Regions from separate parts of the Streptomyces sp. NPDC030021 genome, predicted to be linked through region 2. Evidence: riboswitches for the same ligand, from Rfam matches in the RefSeq annotation. Region 2 holds a riboswitch; the other holds the start of a gene.
What was found. A riboswitch is a leader RNA that binds a small molecule or an ion and turns the genes downstream of it on or off. The one in region 2 is predicted to bind cyclic di-AMP.
Positions count from the first base shown of each region.

Region 1: it holds a riboswitch for cyclic di-AMP, as region 2 does, so the genes downstream of both, ACZ4YL_RS11690 (M23 family metallopeptidase) here and ACZ4YL_RS00910 (LysM peptidoglycan-binding domain-containing M23 family metallopeptidase) in region 2, are expected to answer to the same signal.

Region 1 is NZ_JBVIAH010000005.1:71,282-78,808, reverse strand. It holds gene ACZ4YL_RS11705 (bifunctional acetate--CoA ligase family protein/GNAT family N-acetyltransferase) at 1-2,480, opposite strand, end outside; gene ACZ4YL_RS11700 (HPr family phosphocarrier protein) at 2,664-2,945, shown strand; gene ACZ4YL_RS11695 (GntR family transcriptional regulator) at 3,252-3,929, opposite strand; gene ACZ4YL_RS11690 (M23 family metallopeptidase) at 4,116-4,919, opposite strand; cyclic di-AMP (ydaO/yuaA leader) riboswitch at 4,933-5,091, opposite strand; gene ACZ4YL_RS11685 (M16 family metallopeptidase) at 5,309-6,676, opposite strand; gene ACZ4YL_RS11680 (M16 family metallopeptidase) at 6,697-7,527, opposite strand, start outside.
Region 2 is NZ_JBVIAH010000001.1:212,793-220,319, forward strand. It holds gene ACZ4YL_RS00890 (roadblock/LC7 domain-containing protein) at 1-206, opposite strand, end outside; gene ACZ4YL_RS00895 (sensor histidine kinase) at 245-2,242, opposite strand; gene ACZ4YL_RS00900 (MBL fold metallo-hydrolase) at 2,584-3,825, opposite strand; gene ACZ4YL_RS00905 (SGNH/GDSL hydrolase family protein) at 3,924-4,709, opposite strand; gene ACZ4YL_RS00910 (LysM peptidoglycan-binding domain-containing M23 family metallopeptidase) at 4,873-5,844, opposite strand; cyclic di-AMP (ydaO/yuaA leader) riboswitch at 5,847-6,022, opposite strand; gene ACZ4YL_RS00915 (tyrosine-protein phosphatase) at 6,338-7,129, shown strand; gene ACZ4YL_RS00920 (aspartate aminotransferase family protein) at 7,170-7,527, opposite strand, start outside.

The DNA.
Region 1 (7,527 bases), on a different contig from region 2:
TCGGAGGCGACGCCGGCGAGCCCGAAGGAGAGGACGGCGCCCGCCGCGGGGTCGATGACGGAGCGGACGACGGTGTCGACCCCGCGCGCCACCATGGCCTGCACCACGGGCTGGAGCTCGGCCGGCTTGCCCAGGGCGTCGGTGAGCTCCTCGTACGAGCGCCTGAGCTCGGCCTCGTTCGTGAGGTCGAGGCGTACGCCGCCCAGGTCCGCGCGGTGGCGCAGGTGCGGCGCGGTGGTCTTGAGCGCCACCGGGTAGCCCAGCACCCCGGCGGCGCGGACCGCCGCGTCGGCGCTCGGCGCGGGCAGGGTGGGCAGGACGCGGATCCCGTAGCCCGCGAGCAGCCCGCGGGCGTCCCGGTCGGTCAGGGTCAGCACGGCGCCGGGGCCGGCGTCCGCCAGCAGCCCGGCCAGCCGGTCCGCGGTCCCGGCCTCGTCGATGTCCTCGTACTCGGGGACCCGCCCGTCGTCGTCGGCGGTGGCCCGGCGCCACTGCCCGTACCGGACGGCTTCGGCGACGGCCTTGACCGCGCGTTCGGCGGCGGGGTAGCTGGGGATGCTGTCGCCGGCGGCGGCCGGCGGCCCGGCCGGTCCGCGGTTCTCCGGGTCCGCCACGGGGCCCCAGCTCCGGGCCGGGGCGGAGTGCGGGACACCGCGCACGGCGGACAGGGCCTCGACGAGCTCGCCGAGCTCGACGTGCACGACCGCGACCGGCTTGCCCGGGTACTCGGCCACGGCTTCGCGCAGGGCACCGGCCAGGTCGTCCGCGGGAGCGTCCTCGCTCACCCAGGGGATGGCCGTGACCACCACCGCGTCGCAGTCCTCGGAGCGGAGCGCGTCGGTCAGGGCGGCGCGGAAGTCCGCCGGCGCGGCCGCCGTCGTCAGGTCCAGCGGCGGCAGCGGCCGCAGGCCCTGGGTGAGGCAGGCGTCGTAGGTGAGGATCCCGAGGGATTCGGAGTTGCCGAAGATTGCGATCCGGGGCCCGGCGGGCAGCGGCTGCGCCGCCAGCAGGAGGCCGACGTCCACCAGCTCGGTGACCGTGTCGACGCGGATGACGCCGGCCTGGCGCAGCAGGGCGGAGACGGTGGCCTCCGGCAGCCGGGTGTCGGGGACGACGTGCCCGGCCGGGCTGTGCCGGCCGCCCTTGGCGACGACCACCGGCTTGACAGCCGCCGTCCGGCGGGCGAGCCGGGTGAACTTCCGCGGGTTGCCCAGGGTTTCGAGGTAGAGCAGGGCGACGTCGGTCGCCTCGTCGTCGTACCAGTACTGGAGGATGTCGTTCCCGGACACGTCGGCGCGGTTGCCCGCGGAGACGAAGGAGGACAGGCCCTCGCCGCGCCGGAGCAGGGCCGAGAGCAGGGCGATCCCGATCGCCCCGGACTGCGTGAACAGGCCGATCCGGCCGCGGGTGGGCATCGGCGCGGGGGTCAGGGAGGCGTTGAGTTCCACCTCCGGCGCGGTGTTGATCACCCCGTAGGCGTTCGGCCCGATCAGCCGCATCCCGTACGAGCGCACCTGCCGCACCAGTTCGCGCTGGCGGGCGAGTCCGGCCGGGCCGCTCTCCCCGTATCCGGCGGACAGGACGACGAGCCCCTGCACCCCGTGCTCGCCGCAGGCGGCCACCGCGTCGGGGACCCGGTCGGCCGGGACCGCGATCACCGCGAGGTCGACCGGGGCGCCGATGGCCTCGATGGTGCGGTAGGCCCGCACGCCGTCGAGGAGGTCGCGGGTGACGGCCTCGTTGACGGCGTAGAGGTGGCCGTGGAAGCCGCTGTCGCGCAGGTTGCGCAGTGCGGCCGCGCCCACGCCCGCACCGGAGCGGCTGACTCCGACGACGGCCACCGAGCCGGGGGCCAGCAGCCGCTGCACCGAGTGGGCCTCGGCACGCTGTTCGCGGGCGCGCTGCACGGCGAGGGACTCGGCGGTGGGTTCGAGGTCGAGGGTGAGGTGGACGGAGCCGTCCTCGAAGCTGCGCTTCTGCTGGTAGCCGGCGTCCGTGAAGACTTTGATCATCTTGGTGTTGGCGGGCAGCACCTCGGCGGCGAACCGCCGGATGTCGCGCTCGCGGGCCACCGCGCCGATGTGTTCGAGGAGGGCTGAGGCGACCCCGCGGCCCTGGTGGGCGTCCTGGACGAGGAAGGCGACCTCGGCCTCGTCGGCGGGTCCGGAGGCGGGCCGTCCGTCGGCGCCGATGCGGTCGTAGCGGACGGTGCCGATGAACTCCCCGCCGATGGTCGCGGCGAGCCCGACCCGGTCCACGTAGTCGTGGTGCGTGAAGCGGTGCACGTCGCGGTCGGAGAGCCGGGGGTAGGGGGCGAAGAACCGGTAGTACTTCGACTCGTCCGAGACCTGCTCGTAGAAGCTGACGAGCCGGTCCGCGTCCTCGGTGGTGATGGGCCTGATCCGGGCGGTGCCGCCGTCGCGCAGGACGACATCGGCTTCCCAGTGGGCCGGGTACGAGGGGTCCGACTCGATGGTCATGGGCCCACCTTACGGCCGGATCAGGCCGTGGAGCGCTCGCGCGGCGCTGAGACAGTACGGGACGAATCAGTGCAAGCTGGGGAAGGTCGAACGGCGGAAAATTCAGGCCGGAGGAAGGTCCGAGCATTCCGGACGTCGTGAGAGACTGGTCTAGACAACCGTAAGAACCTGAAGGGCATCACCATGGCAGAGCGCCGCGTCAACGTCGGCTGGGCCGAGGGCCTGCACGCTCGTCCCGCCTCGATCTTCGTCCGTGCGACGACCGCTTCCGGCGTCCCGGTGACCATCGCGAAGTCCGGCGGCGACCCCGTCAACGCCGCCTCCATGCTGGCGGTCCTGGGCCTGGGCGCCCAGGGCGGCGAGGAGATCGTCCTCGCCTCCGAGGCCGAGGGTGCGGACGCCGCGCTCGACCGCCTCGCGAAGCTGGTCGCCGAGGGTCTCGAGGAGCTCCCCGAGACCGTCTGACCCTTCGGGTTCGACTTCACGCGCGAAGCCGCGGCCCCCGATCCGGGGGCCGCGGCTTCGTCGTTCGCGTACGGGGCCCTGCCACGCGGCGGGCCCGCCCGGTGCGCTCGCGCCGCGGAACCGCAGCCCCCGTGGGTGGCGGGCTCCGAAGAAATCCCGCCCGGCAGGGAAAAGGGCCCGCCGGAATCCGGTGCACGCAGAATTCAGCTCCGCCGGAATTCCCGCACGGCGAATCGGCCCGACACGGAAAGGGCCGGCCGCCGGACAGCGAATTCACGCGGTCCCACCCTTTGTATACGGCTCCTGTTAATGCCGGCCGCTCGACATGTTTACGGCAGGTTGCGAAGTGCTCACCGCCGGGCGGAGCCGCAGCCGGTGCGCCCCCGCCGCCCGGTCGGCGTGGATCGCGGTCAGCGCCCGCGCCCGTTCGGCGTCGCCGCGCGCCACCGCGTCCACGATCGCCCCGTGCTCCGCCCAGGACTCCACCGGCCGGGCCGGCGCCTCCACCACGTACATCCACGCGATCTTGTGCCGCATCTGCGTGAGCAGCGCGATCAGCCCGGGGCTGCCGGAGGACTGTGCGAGCGTCTCGTGGAACCAGCCGCCCAGGGACCGCAGGTCCTCGCCCTGGCCCCGCCTGGCCCGCTCCTGCCCCAGCCTGACCAGCCCGCGCAACACCTTGAGGTGCGCGTCGGTGCGCCGCCGGGCGGCTCTGGCGGCAGCCAGCGGCTCCAGGAGCATCCGGAGCTCCAGCAGGTCCGCGGCCTCCTGTTCGGTGGGCTCGGCCACGCAGGCCCCCGCGTGGCGCCGTGTGGTCACGAACCCCTCGGACTCCAGGGTCCGCAGGGCCTCGCGCACCGGGACGCGCGAGACCCCGTACCGGCGGGCCAGCACCTCCTCGGTCAGCCGACCGCCCGGCTCGAACACCCCGGAGACGATGTCGTCGCGGATTGCTGTGCATACCGCGTGCGCAGGAATACGCAAGACCGAACCTCCGCCTATTTCCGACTGCCAGCCTCATTGCACGCACATGCGTGCACTGCGACTCTATTGCAACACACGATAATTTCCGAGAGCGGCCAGAAATACGAAACATTTGCACAAAGACGCAACACAAAGACCCCGGCTCGGGGAGCCGGGGTCTTCGGTGAAGCGGTGCGCGAGGCGGGGTCAGACGCTGACGCCGTGCGAGCGCAGGTACGCGATCGGGTCGATGTCCGAGCCGTACTGCGAGCCCGTGCGGGCCTCGAAGTGCAGGTGCGGGCCGCTGGAGTTGCCGGTGGAGCCCGACAGGCCGATCTGCTGGCCCGGGGTGACCTGCTCGCCGACGGAGACGTTCAGCGAGGTCATGTGCCCGTACTGGGTGTAGGTGCCGTCGTTGTGCTTGATGACGACGTTGTTGCCGTACGCGCCGCCCCAGCCGGCCTCGACGACGGTGCCGACGCCCACGGCGTGGACCGAGGTGCCGGAGGCGGCGTGGAAGTCGATGCCCGTGTGGCTGCCGGAGGACCACATGCCGCCGCCCGCGTGGTACTGCGTGCTGACGTACGAGCCGTCCACCGGGGCGACGAAGGTGTTGAGGCGCTTGCGCTCCTCCTCGCGGGCGGCGCGCTCGGCGGCCTCGCGCTCGACCTTCGCCTTGGCCTCGGCGAGGCGCTTGGCCTCCGCGGCCCGCTGCTTCGCGTCGGCCTCGGCCTGCGCCTTGACGGCGTCCTGCTCGGCGCCGCGGTGCTGGGACTCGGCCTGGTCGGCGATGTCGCCCGCGAGGTCCTCGGCGACGACCACGGCGCCCAGGCCGGTGTCCTGGCCGATGTTGCTGCTGTGGTTGTCCGCGGCGAAGGCCGGGGCGGCGAGGGAGCCGACCACACCCGTGGTGGCGATCGCGGCGATACCGGCGTAGCCGGCGGTCTTCTTGCTCAGACGGCTGGAGCCACGGTGCTTACCGGTACCAGCGGGACGACTGCCAAACGCCATGAAGGGTTTGATCCTTTCCTTCCTTCTCGCCTACCGGGTTAGCTGACGGGTTCGGAGCAGGAAGGTCTCCTACGGATCTCCTCTTGCGAGGGGGTCCGATTCACCCCAGGGACTCATGTGGGTCCCCGGCTCCCCAGGCTCGCGCCTGACGGGGACTCGGCGATCGCTGCCCGGTGCCGCGGGTGCGGCGGGCACAACTGACGGACAGCACGGCCGACGCTAGGCGGATCATCAGTCAATCGCCAAACAGACACGGCTTTTTGTTGCGTACGCCACACCACATAAAAGCAACCTCACCACTAAACGGACAAAAGGGGTTCTGGTGACCAAGTCACCAGAACCCCTTGCCGAAACCTTCCGTCGGCCCTCAAGGAGCCGTCATCCGCCGGTCAGTTGGAGACGACCGTGACCTCTCCGATCCCAAGAGCCCGCACGGGCTCCTCGATCAGCGCCGCGTCGCCCACCAGGACGGTGACCAGCCGGTCCGCGGGGAAGGCCTTGACGACCGCCGTGGTCGCCTCCACCGTGCCCGTTTCGGCGAGCTGGGCGTACAACTGCGCCTGGTAGTCGTCCGGCAGCTCCTGCTCGACCTGGTCGGCGAGGGTGCCCGCGACCGAGGCCGCCGTCTCGAACTTCAGCGGGGCCACGCCCACCAGGTTCTGCACGGCGACATCGCGTTCGGCGTCGGTCAGACCGCCCTCCGCGAGGGTGCGCAGCACCTTCCAGAGGTCCTCCAGCGCCGGTCCGGTGTTCGGGGTGTCCACCGAGCCGCTGATGGCGAGCATCGAGGCGCCCTTGCCGTCCGCGGTGGAGCGCAGCACCTGACCGAAGGCGCGCACGCCGTAGGTGTACCCCTTCTCCTCGCGCAGCACCTTGTCCAGGCGCGAGGTGAGGGTACCGCCCAGGCAGTACGTGCCCAGCACCTGGGCCGCCCACACCCGGTCGTGGCGGTCCGCCCCGATCCGGCCGATCAGCAGCTGCGTCTGGACCGCGCCGGGCCGGTCCACGATGACCACGCGGCCGGTGTCGTCGGCGGTCACCGGCGGCACCGGGAGGGCTGCGGCGGTGTTGCCCGTCCAGGTGCCCAGGGTGTCCGCGAGCACGGCGTCCAGGTCGATGCCGGTCAGGTCGCCGACGACCACCGCGGTGGCGGTGGCGGGGCGTACGTGGGCCTCGTAGAAGGCGCGCACGGCGGCGGAGTCGATCCGGGCGACCGTCTCCTCGGTGCCCTGGCGCGGGCGGGACATCCGCAGGGTGGCCGGGAAGAGCTCCTTGGAGAGCTGCTTGGCGGCGCGGCGCTGCGGGTTGGCCAGCTCGTGCGGGATCTCGTCGAGCCGGTTGCGCACCAGCCGGTCGACCTCGGCGTCGGCGAAGGCGGGGGCGCGCAGCGCCTCGGCGAGCAGACCCAGCGCCTTGGGCAGCCGGGAGGCCGGGACCTCCAGCGAGACCCGCAGGCCCGGGTGGTCGGCGTGCGCGTCCAGGGTGGCGCCGCAGCGCTCCAGCTCGGCCGCGAACTCCTCGGCGGAGTGCTTGTCGGTGCCCTCGGAGAACGCCCGCGCCATGATGGTCGCCACGCCGTCCAGGCCCTCGGGCTCGGCGTCGAGCGGGGCGGCGAGGTTGACCTCGACCGCGACGACCTGCTGGCCCGGCCGGTGGCAGCGCAGCAGGGTCAGCCCGTTGGACAGCTGCCCGCGGTCGGGGGCCGGGAAGGCCCACGGCTGCGGCTCGCCGGCCTGCGGGCGCGGGTGGAAGGTCATCGTGACGGCTGCCGTGTCGCTCACTGCTCCGCCCCCTCGTTCTCGTCGGAGTCGTCGGACTCGTCGTGCTGGTCGGACTCGTCGGCCGCGAGCGGCTCGTAGACGAGCACCGCGCGGTTGTCCGGGCGCAGTCGGGCCGCGGCCACGGCCTGCACCTCCTCGGCGGTGACGTCGAGGACGCGCTGGACGGCGGTCAGCGCCAGCTGCGGGTCGCCGAACAGCACCGCGAAGCGGCACAGTTCGTCGGCGCGGCCGGCCACCGTGCTCAGCCGGTCCAGCCACTCGCGCTCCAGCTGCGCCTGGGCGCGCTCCATCTCCTCGGCGGTCGGGCCCTCGGCGGCGAACCGCGCCAGCTCCTCGTCCACGGCCGCCTCGATGGCGGGGATCTCGACCCCGCTGGAGGTCTTGACGTCCAGCCAGCCCAGGGAGGGCGCCCCGGCCAGGCGCAGCATGCCGAAGCCGGCGGCGACGGCGCTCTGGTCGCGGCGTACCAGCCGGTTGTGCAGCAGCGAGGACTCGCCGCCGCCCAGGATGGTCAGCGCCACGTCGGCGGCGTCGCACTCACGGGTGCCGTCGTGCGGCAGCCGGTAGGCGGCCATCAGCGCACGCGCCGGGACCTCCTCGACGATCTCCTCGCGCAGCTGCTCCCCGATGACGTCGGGCAGCGAGCCGTCGCGGGGCGGCTGCTTGCCGTCGTGCGCGGGGATGGTGCCGAAGTACTTCTCGACCCAGGCGAGCGTCTGCTCGGGGTCGATGTCCCCGACGACCGAGAGCACGGCGTTGTTGGGCGCGTAGTACGTACGGAAGAAGGTGCGCGCGTCCTCCAGGGAGGCGGCGTCCAGGTCGGCCAT
Region 2 (7,527 bases):
CTGCGGCCCAGGGAGTACAGCCCGGAGGCGAGGGCCGCCAGGTGGTCGGCGCTGTCGGCGTCCAGCCCGTGCACGCAGGTCACGAGCCCGTCGGCGGTGAGGATCACGGCGCTTCGCGCGTGCGGCACGCGCTGCACCAGGCCGCTGAGCAGCCAGTCGAGGTCGGAGAGCCGGCCGCCGGTCTTCGTCGCCACTTCGCCGCCCATGGGGGTGCGCTCCTTGCTGATGAGGTGAGGGGTCGGGGTCATGCCTGGTTTTCCGACTGGGCCAGGCCGAAGCCCCGTTGGAAGGCGGCCATCAGGCCCGGGTCGTGCACCGGCTGCTCGGGGTCCGCGGCCCGCCGGGGGGCGGGGGCCTCGCGCAGCTGGGGCGCGAGGTGCTCCTGGGCACGGCGCCGGGGCAGCCGTGGCCGGTCGCCCGTGGCGGGCGCGCCGGGTACGGGATCGGCCGCCGGCGCCGTTTCGGGCGCGGGCGCCGACCAGGCCACCGCTCCGGCCGGCGAACCCGGCGCGGGCCCGACCCGGGGATCGGTCGCGGGCGCCGACCAGGCCACGGCACCCGGCGCGTCCGGTGCCCCGGACCGGGGCGAGGGCAGGGGTGCGGGACGGGGCTGGGGCCGGGGCTCCGTCCGGGGCCGGGGCACGGGCTGGGGCGCGGGTTCCGACGGGGTCGCGGCTCCCGGACCCGGCCGGGTGCCGGTGCCCGCCACGGGCACGGGGGCGGACGGGGAGGCGGGTGCGGGTCCGGGTGCGGGGGCGGACGGGGAGGCGGGTCCGGGTGCGGGTCCGGGTGCGGGTCCGGGAGCGGATCCGGGAGCGGGTCCGGGAGCGGGTCCGGGTCCGGGTCCGGGTGCGGGAGCCGGTGCGGGGTGCGGCTCGGGGTCGTGCGGGGCTGCGGCGCCCGGGCCGCCGGAGGCCTGCCAGGCCTCCGGCAGGGGCGTCGGCAGGGGCATCCGCACCGGCTCCAGCGGCGGCATCGCCGACCCTTGACCGGTCCCCCACGAGGTGGCCCGCGAACCGCCCGCCGCGTCGGCCGCGGTGGGCGCCTCCGCGCCCAGCAGCTCCTGCGGCAGCACCAGCACGGCGAGCACACCGCCGTAGATGTTGGACTTGAGCTCGACGGCGATCCCGTGCCGACGGGCCAGCGCCGACACCACGAACAGGCCGATCCGGCCGTCCGCCAGCAGGTGCCGGACGCTGATCTGGTCGGGGTCGCCGAGCAGGGCGTTCATCCGGTGCTGCTCCTCGGCCGGCATGCCGAGTCCCCGGTCCTCCACCTCGACCGCGATCCCGGCGGTGACCCGTTCGGCGCGCAGCACCACATCGGTGTCGGGGGCGGAGAAGACCGTGGCGTTCTCGACGAGTTCGGCCAGCAGGTGCACCACGTCCGCGACGGCGTGCCCGCGGACGCTGCCGCCGGCCGGGGGCACGACCTTGACCCGGGTGTACTGCTCGACCTCCGCGACCGAGGAGCGGAGCACCTCGCTCAGGTCGATGGGCCTGGTCCACTGGCGGCGGGACGCGGCGCCGCCCAGGACGGCGAGGTTCTCGGCGTGCCGGCGGATGCGGGTGGCGAGGTGGTCGACGTGGAAGAGCTCCTTGAGCAGGTCCGGGTCCTCGACCGTGTCCTCCAGATCGTCCAGCAGCGAGATCTCGCGGTGCACGAGGGACTGGAGCCGGCGCGCGAGGTTGACGAAGACCTCGACCTTGCGCTCGCTGTCGGTCGGGGCGGCCGGTCCGGCCAGCCGCAGGAGGGTCGTGTGCGCCTCTTCGCGGGCGCCCCGCAGCTCCTGCGAGAGCAGCCAGAACTCGTCCACCCCGGCCGGATCCCCGCCGGACAGCGGCGAGCTCGGCCCACCGCGCACCGGGCGGGGCGCGGTCTCGCCCCGTTCCAGCCGGTCGGCGGCCGTGCGCAGCTCGCCCCGGCCGCGCACGCTGGAGCGGCGCAGCGCCTCGCACCGGTCCCGTACGGCCTTGGCGGCGCGCTGGGCGCCGAGCAGGGCCGCGGCGAGGGCGCCGACCACGAGGAGGGCGCAACCGGTGAGCACCGGCCACAGCCGGGCGTCGCGGTCGCCGGCTCCCCCGCCGAGCTGGAGGGTGAAGATCACCGCGGCCGCGCCGCTGAGCCCGGCGGCGAGTGTGGGCAGTACGGCGGCGCGCACCAGCTGAGGGCGTATCTGCCGGCCGGGACCGGTGACGGCGTGTCTCGACGGGGCATGGCGGGCGGCGCGGAGTCCGGACATCTGCGTCCTCGGTACGTGGGGCCCGGCCCCCAGCGTTCCCGGGGCCCGGTGTTGATCACCGAATACCCACGCTAGACCCCATCGCAGCACCCCGGAGCGCCAGTTGGCGAACTTCGCCGGGGTGCTTCCCGCTCCCGGTGGAGCGCTCGCACAGCAGCCCGAATGCGCCGGTCGGGCCCTGTGGCCCGCCCCGGCGGCGCCCCACGGCGGCCGGGCGCACCGGCCGGCCGTCGGCGCCACCACGGCTCGCGCGGGGCTCCGTACGTCCCCCGGGGGCCTTTCGCGGGCTGTCGGCCGCCCGGATCTGCCGGAACGGCCCCTTCCTGCCCCGGTGCCGTGCGTTACGAGCCGACGGACTCCGGCTTCCCCTGGCCGTCGGCGGCCGCCGACGCCACCCGGGCAGCTGTCGCCGCCGCTCCGCCCGCCCCGAGCGGCGGCACGGACGAGCGGCCGTCGACAGGGCCGCCCGCCGCCTTTCCGCCGACGAAGGGCCGCCACCACGGTGCGGTGGGTGCGTCCGCCGAGCCGGGCTCGAAGGGCTGTCCCGGGATGGGGAGCGCGATGGCGGCGTCCGCGTTCTTCGATGCGGTCAGCGTGCCTTCGCCCGGCTCGTCCCACGGGTGCAGGGCCAGGTTGAAGGTGCCCCAGTGGATCGGCAGCATCGTCCCGTGAGGGGTGCCGCCTTGCAGGTCGAGGTGGGCACGCATGCCCTCCTCGGGCGTCATGTGGATGTCGGGCCAGTACTCCGAGTAGGCACCGATCTGGATCATGGTGGCGTCGAAGGGCCCGTGCTCGGCGCCGATCTCCCCGAAGCCCGGGAAGTAGCCGGTGTCACCGCTGTGGTAGATCCGGTGCTCGTCGCCCGCGACGACCCAGGACGCCCACAGGGTGTGCTGCTGGTTGCGCAGGCCGCGGCCGCAGAAGTGCCGGGCGGGGGTGGCCGTGAGCGAGAGACCGGCGATCTTGGTGCTCTCGTTCCAGTCCAGCTCCCGCAGCCGGTCGGCCGGTACGCCCCAGCGCTCCAGGTGTGCGCCGACGCCCAGCGGGACGGCGAAGACCGTGTCCGTACCGGCCAGCGCCTTGATCGTCGGCAGGTCGAGGTGGTCGTAGTGGTCGTGCGAGATGACCACGACGTCGACCGTGCCCAGCGAGGCCAGCGGGACCGGTACCGGGTGCAGCCGCTTGGGACCGGCGAAGGGGAAGGGGGAGCACCGCTCGCCCCACACCGGATCGAACAGCACGCGGCGCCCGTCGATCTCCGCGAGCACGCTGGAGTGCCCCATCCAGGTCAGCCGCAGGCCGCTCACGGGCGGCTTCGCCAGGTCCGCGAGGGTCGTCGGGTGGACCGGGATCGGCGCGGCGGGGCTGCGCCGCACCCGCTGCTCCCGGTGGAAGTAGATCTTGGCGAACTCGGCCATCGACCCCGAGGGCCTGTTCCGGGCCCCGACCGGGTTCTGGAAGACGCCGTCGGCGAAGTTCGGCGAGCGCTGGATCCGCTCCAGCCGGGCACCGGACGGGTCCGCACCGAAGGCTTCGGGCCGCAGGGCACGCAGCCGCGGACGCAGGGGACGGGAGCCGGTCAAAGCGCCTCCAGGGAGGGTGGGGTCAGGATGGTCGTCGCTCTACGACCATCCCAACGCACACCGGCCCCGAAGGATTCCGCTTCCGGCTCCCGCGCCCGCTACAGCGGCAGCAGGTCCGGCCGCTTCGCCTCCACGTGGTCCCCGGAGGACTCCCCGCGCAGCCGCCGGCCGATCCACGGCGCGAGGTGGTCGCGCGCCCACTGGATGTTGTCCCGGGTCACGTCCACCGAGCCGCGCGGCCGCTGCGGGGGCCACGGCTGGTCGGGGTCGGCCGGCACGTCCAGCCCGAGCACCTGCGCGGCGCGCAGCGCGACCCGCGTGTGTCCCTCGGGCGAGAGGTGCAGCCGGTCCGTGTCCCAGGCCCGCCGGTCCTGTACGGACTTCAGCGACCAGAGGTCGAGCACCGGGCAGTCGTAGCGGTCGGCGATGGCACGGACGTGCGCGCTGTACGTCGCCACCTTGCCGCGGAGGTGCTTGAGCACCGGTACGCCGCGGGTGTCGAAGCCCGTGGTGATCATGACCTGGCCCACGGACCCGGTGAGGTCGGCCACGGCCGCCTCGAACCGCTCCGCCACGTCGTCCGGGTCGGTGCCGGGCCGGATGATGTCGTTGCCGCCCGCACAGAAGGTCACCAGGTCCGGTGCGAGGGCCTTGGCTCTCGGAAGCTGGTCGGCCACGATCTGGTCGAGGAGCTTCCCCCGCACCGCCAGATTCGCATACCGGAAGTCATGCTCTTCGCGCTGATCGGCCAGGAGCACGGCGAGCCGGTCCGCCCAGCCGAGAAAAGAATCCCCGGGTCCCGGGTCCCCCACGCCCTCGGTGAAGCTGTCCCCGATCGCCGCGTACGAGCCGATGGTCTTGAGTTTCGTCGTCGTCGCTGCCACGAGAACCCATCCTTCACTCCCGTAACCAACCTACGCCAACGTAATGAGGGGTTGACGGGCCGTGATCTCTACCACGCAGGGGATAAGGAATAAGTACACGTGAGGCCGGGACCCCCCTCGGGTCCCGGCCTCACGCGTGTCGGTGCTCCGGCGGCGGGTGCCGTCAGAGGCTCGCACCCTTGGAACGGAGGTAGGCGATCGGGTCCATGTCCGAGCCGTAGGACGGGGTCGTGCGGATCTCGAAGTGGAGGTGGGGGCCGGTCGAGTTGCCGGTGGAGCCGGAGAGTCCGATGGCCTGGCCGGCGGTGACGCTCTGGCCGGAGGAGACGGAGAGCTGGGACAGGTGGGCGTACTGGGAGTACTTGCCGTCCGCGTGCCGGATGACGATCTCGTTGCCGTACGAGCCGCTCCAGCCGGCGGAGACCACGGTGCCCGCGCCGACGGCCTTGACGGTGGTGCCGGAGCTCGCGATGAAGTCGACGCCGGTGTGGTAGCCGGAGGACCACATGCTGCCGGCGACCTTGTACTGGGTGGAGATTCCGCCGCTGACCGGGGCCACGAAGCCGGCGGCCGACTGCGGCGCGGCGGCGGGGGCCTCGGCCTGGGACTCGGCGGCGGCTTCCCGCTGCACCGGGGCGGCCTGCTCGGCCTGCTTGCGGACCGGCTTCGGCGCGGCCTGCGCTGCCGGCTCCGCGTCGGCCTCGGGGGCCGGGGCGGCCTCGGCCTCCGCCTCGGCCGGAGCCGCCTCGGCGGGACCGCCGAGGTGCAGCTTCAGGCCCGGGTGGATCAGCGACGGGTTGCCACCGACGGCCTCCCGGTTGTCGGCGTACAGCTGCTCCCAGCCGCCGGACAGGTGGCGCTCGGCAGCGATCTTCGAGAGGTAGTCGCCCGGCACGACGGTGTAGACGGCCGGCGCGGCCTGCACGGCGGCGGCGGGTGCCGCCTGCAGAGCGACGGGGGCCTGCGACGCCACCGCGGGGGTCACCGCGGTCGCGGCGGCCGGGGCGACGGCCGCGTGGGAGCCGGCGGCACCGATCAGCGGCAGTGCGAGGGCCGCGCCACCGGTTCCGGCGACGGCGAAACCGCGGGAGAGGGAAAGGGACTTGGGACGGCGGTGCTTACCCTTTGCAGGCATGACGAATTCCTCTCCGGCGCCTGCGAGGTGAGCTGTCGGGTTCGGACTGGAGATGTCCGGCCGTACATGTACGGGACATGCACCGCTTCACCCCGAGCCATCCCGGAGAAAAGATCTCCGGGCCGGCGGCTTACCTGGTTCCCCCGCTCCTGCCGCGCGAATAGGTCGGATGCGGTTTCCGGGAGGCGGCAGGATTTGGCGGTCCACCCGGATCGATCGCGAAGGTAATCCCTTGCGGCGGCACGGAACAAGCCGTGAATTCCCTGACGGAATAACAGGCATGAGGGACCGACGGAATTACCGTCACCCTCCGTCCATTCCGCACCGCCAACAGCCGCCCCGACGGGGCCATTCGCCTTTAGCGATCAGGCACTCACGGTCACCGTATGATCTGGCTCACGGGGACGTGTCTGATCTCGCCTCCGGATATGGCAAGTTGGCGCCAAGTAGTGTAATTCGGACAGAGGGCCCACGACGTGGTGGAGGAGTTGCTTTGACCCAGCAGATACAGGAGCCGGAGCTGTCCGGAGTGCGCAATTTCCGCGATGTGGGCGGATTGCCGACTTCTGGCGGCCGAACGGTCAGGACGGGACGACTGTTCCGAAGCGGACATCTCGCGCATGCCACCGAAAGCGACGCAGAGTTCCTCGCCTCGCTCGGCCTCCACACCATCTTCGACTTCCGCAATGTCGCCGACCACGCGCTGGAGGGGCCGGACGTCGAGCTGCCGGGCGTGCGGAACGTCAACATCCCGCTCTCCGACCCGGCCGACGGACGGGAGTTCTGGCGCCTGGTCCGCGACGGCGACCTCGTCCAGCTGCGCGAGCTCCTGGGCGACGGTAAGGCGGCGGCCCGGATGTCGCACTCGTACCGCGGGATCATCCGGCAGCGCACCGCCGAGCACAGCCGGGTCGTGCACGCCCTCGCCGAGGACAGCGTCCCCGCGCTGATGCACTGCGCGGCCGGCAAGGACCGGGCCGGCCTGTCGATCGCCGTCACCCTGCTCGCGCTGGGCGTCGAGCGCGAGGCGATCGTGGCGGACTACCTGGAGTCGAACGCCCCGCACCGCCGCTACCGCGTGCGCCGCACCGACGAGTCGGAGGGCGCCCGCTCACCCGAGGTGATGGAGCTGCTCGCGCCGCTCTTCGACGCCCGCGCCGAGTACCTGGTGGCCGCCTTCGACACCATCGACGAGATCTGGGGCGGGGTGGACCGCTACCTGGCGGAGGGCCTCGGGCTGACGCCCGAGACCCTCGACCGGCTGCGGGACCGGCTCCTCGCCTGACCGGGGCGGGGGCCGGTTCCCCCACGGGGTGGGCGGGCCGTCAGCGCGTGGCGACGGCCTGCTTCACCAGCGTCCGGCCGAAGTCCCAGATCAGCCCGGACCCGCCGTGCGCCTCGTCCATGACCTCACGGAAGGCCCCGACGAACCGGTCCACGTCCGCCTCGTCCACGATCAGCGGCGGGATCAGCTTGATCACCTCCAGATGGTCCCCGGAGACCTGGGTGAGGATCCGGTGCTTCTGCAGCAGCGGCACCACGACCATCTGCGCGAAGAGCCCCTTGCGGGCCGCCTGCAGCATGGTCCACCGGCTGCGCAGGCCCAGCGAGGACGGCCGGCCGAACTCGATGCCGATCATCAGCCCGCGCCCCCGCACCTCGTGCAGCAGCTCGTACTCGTCC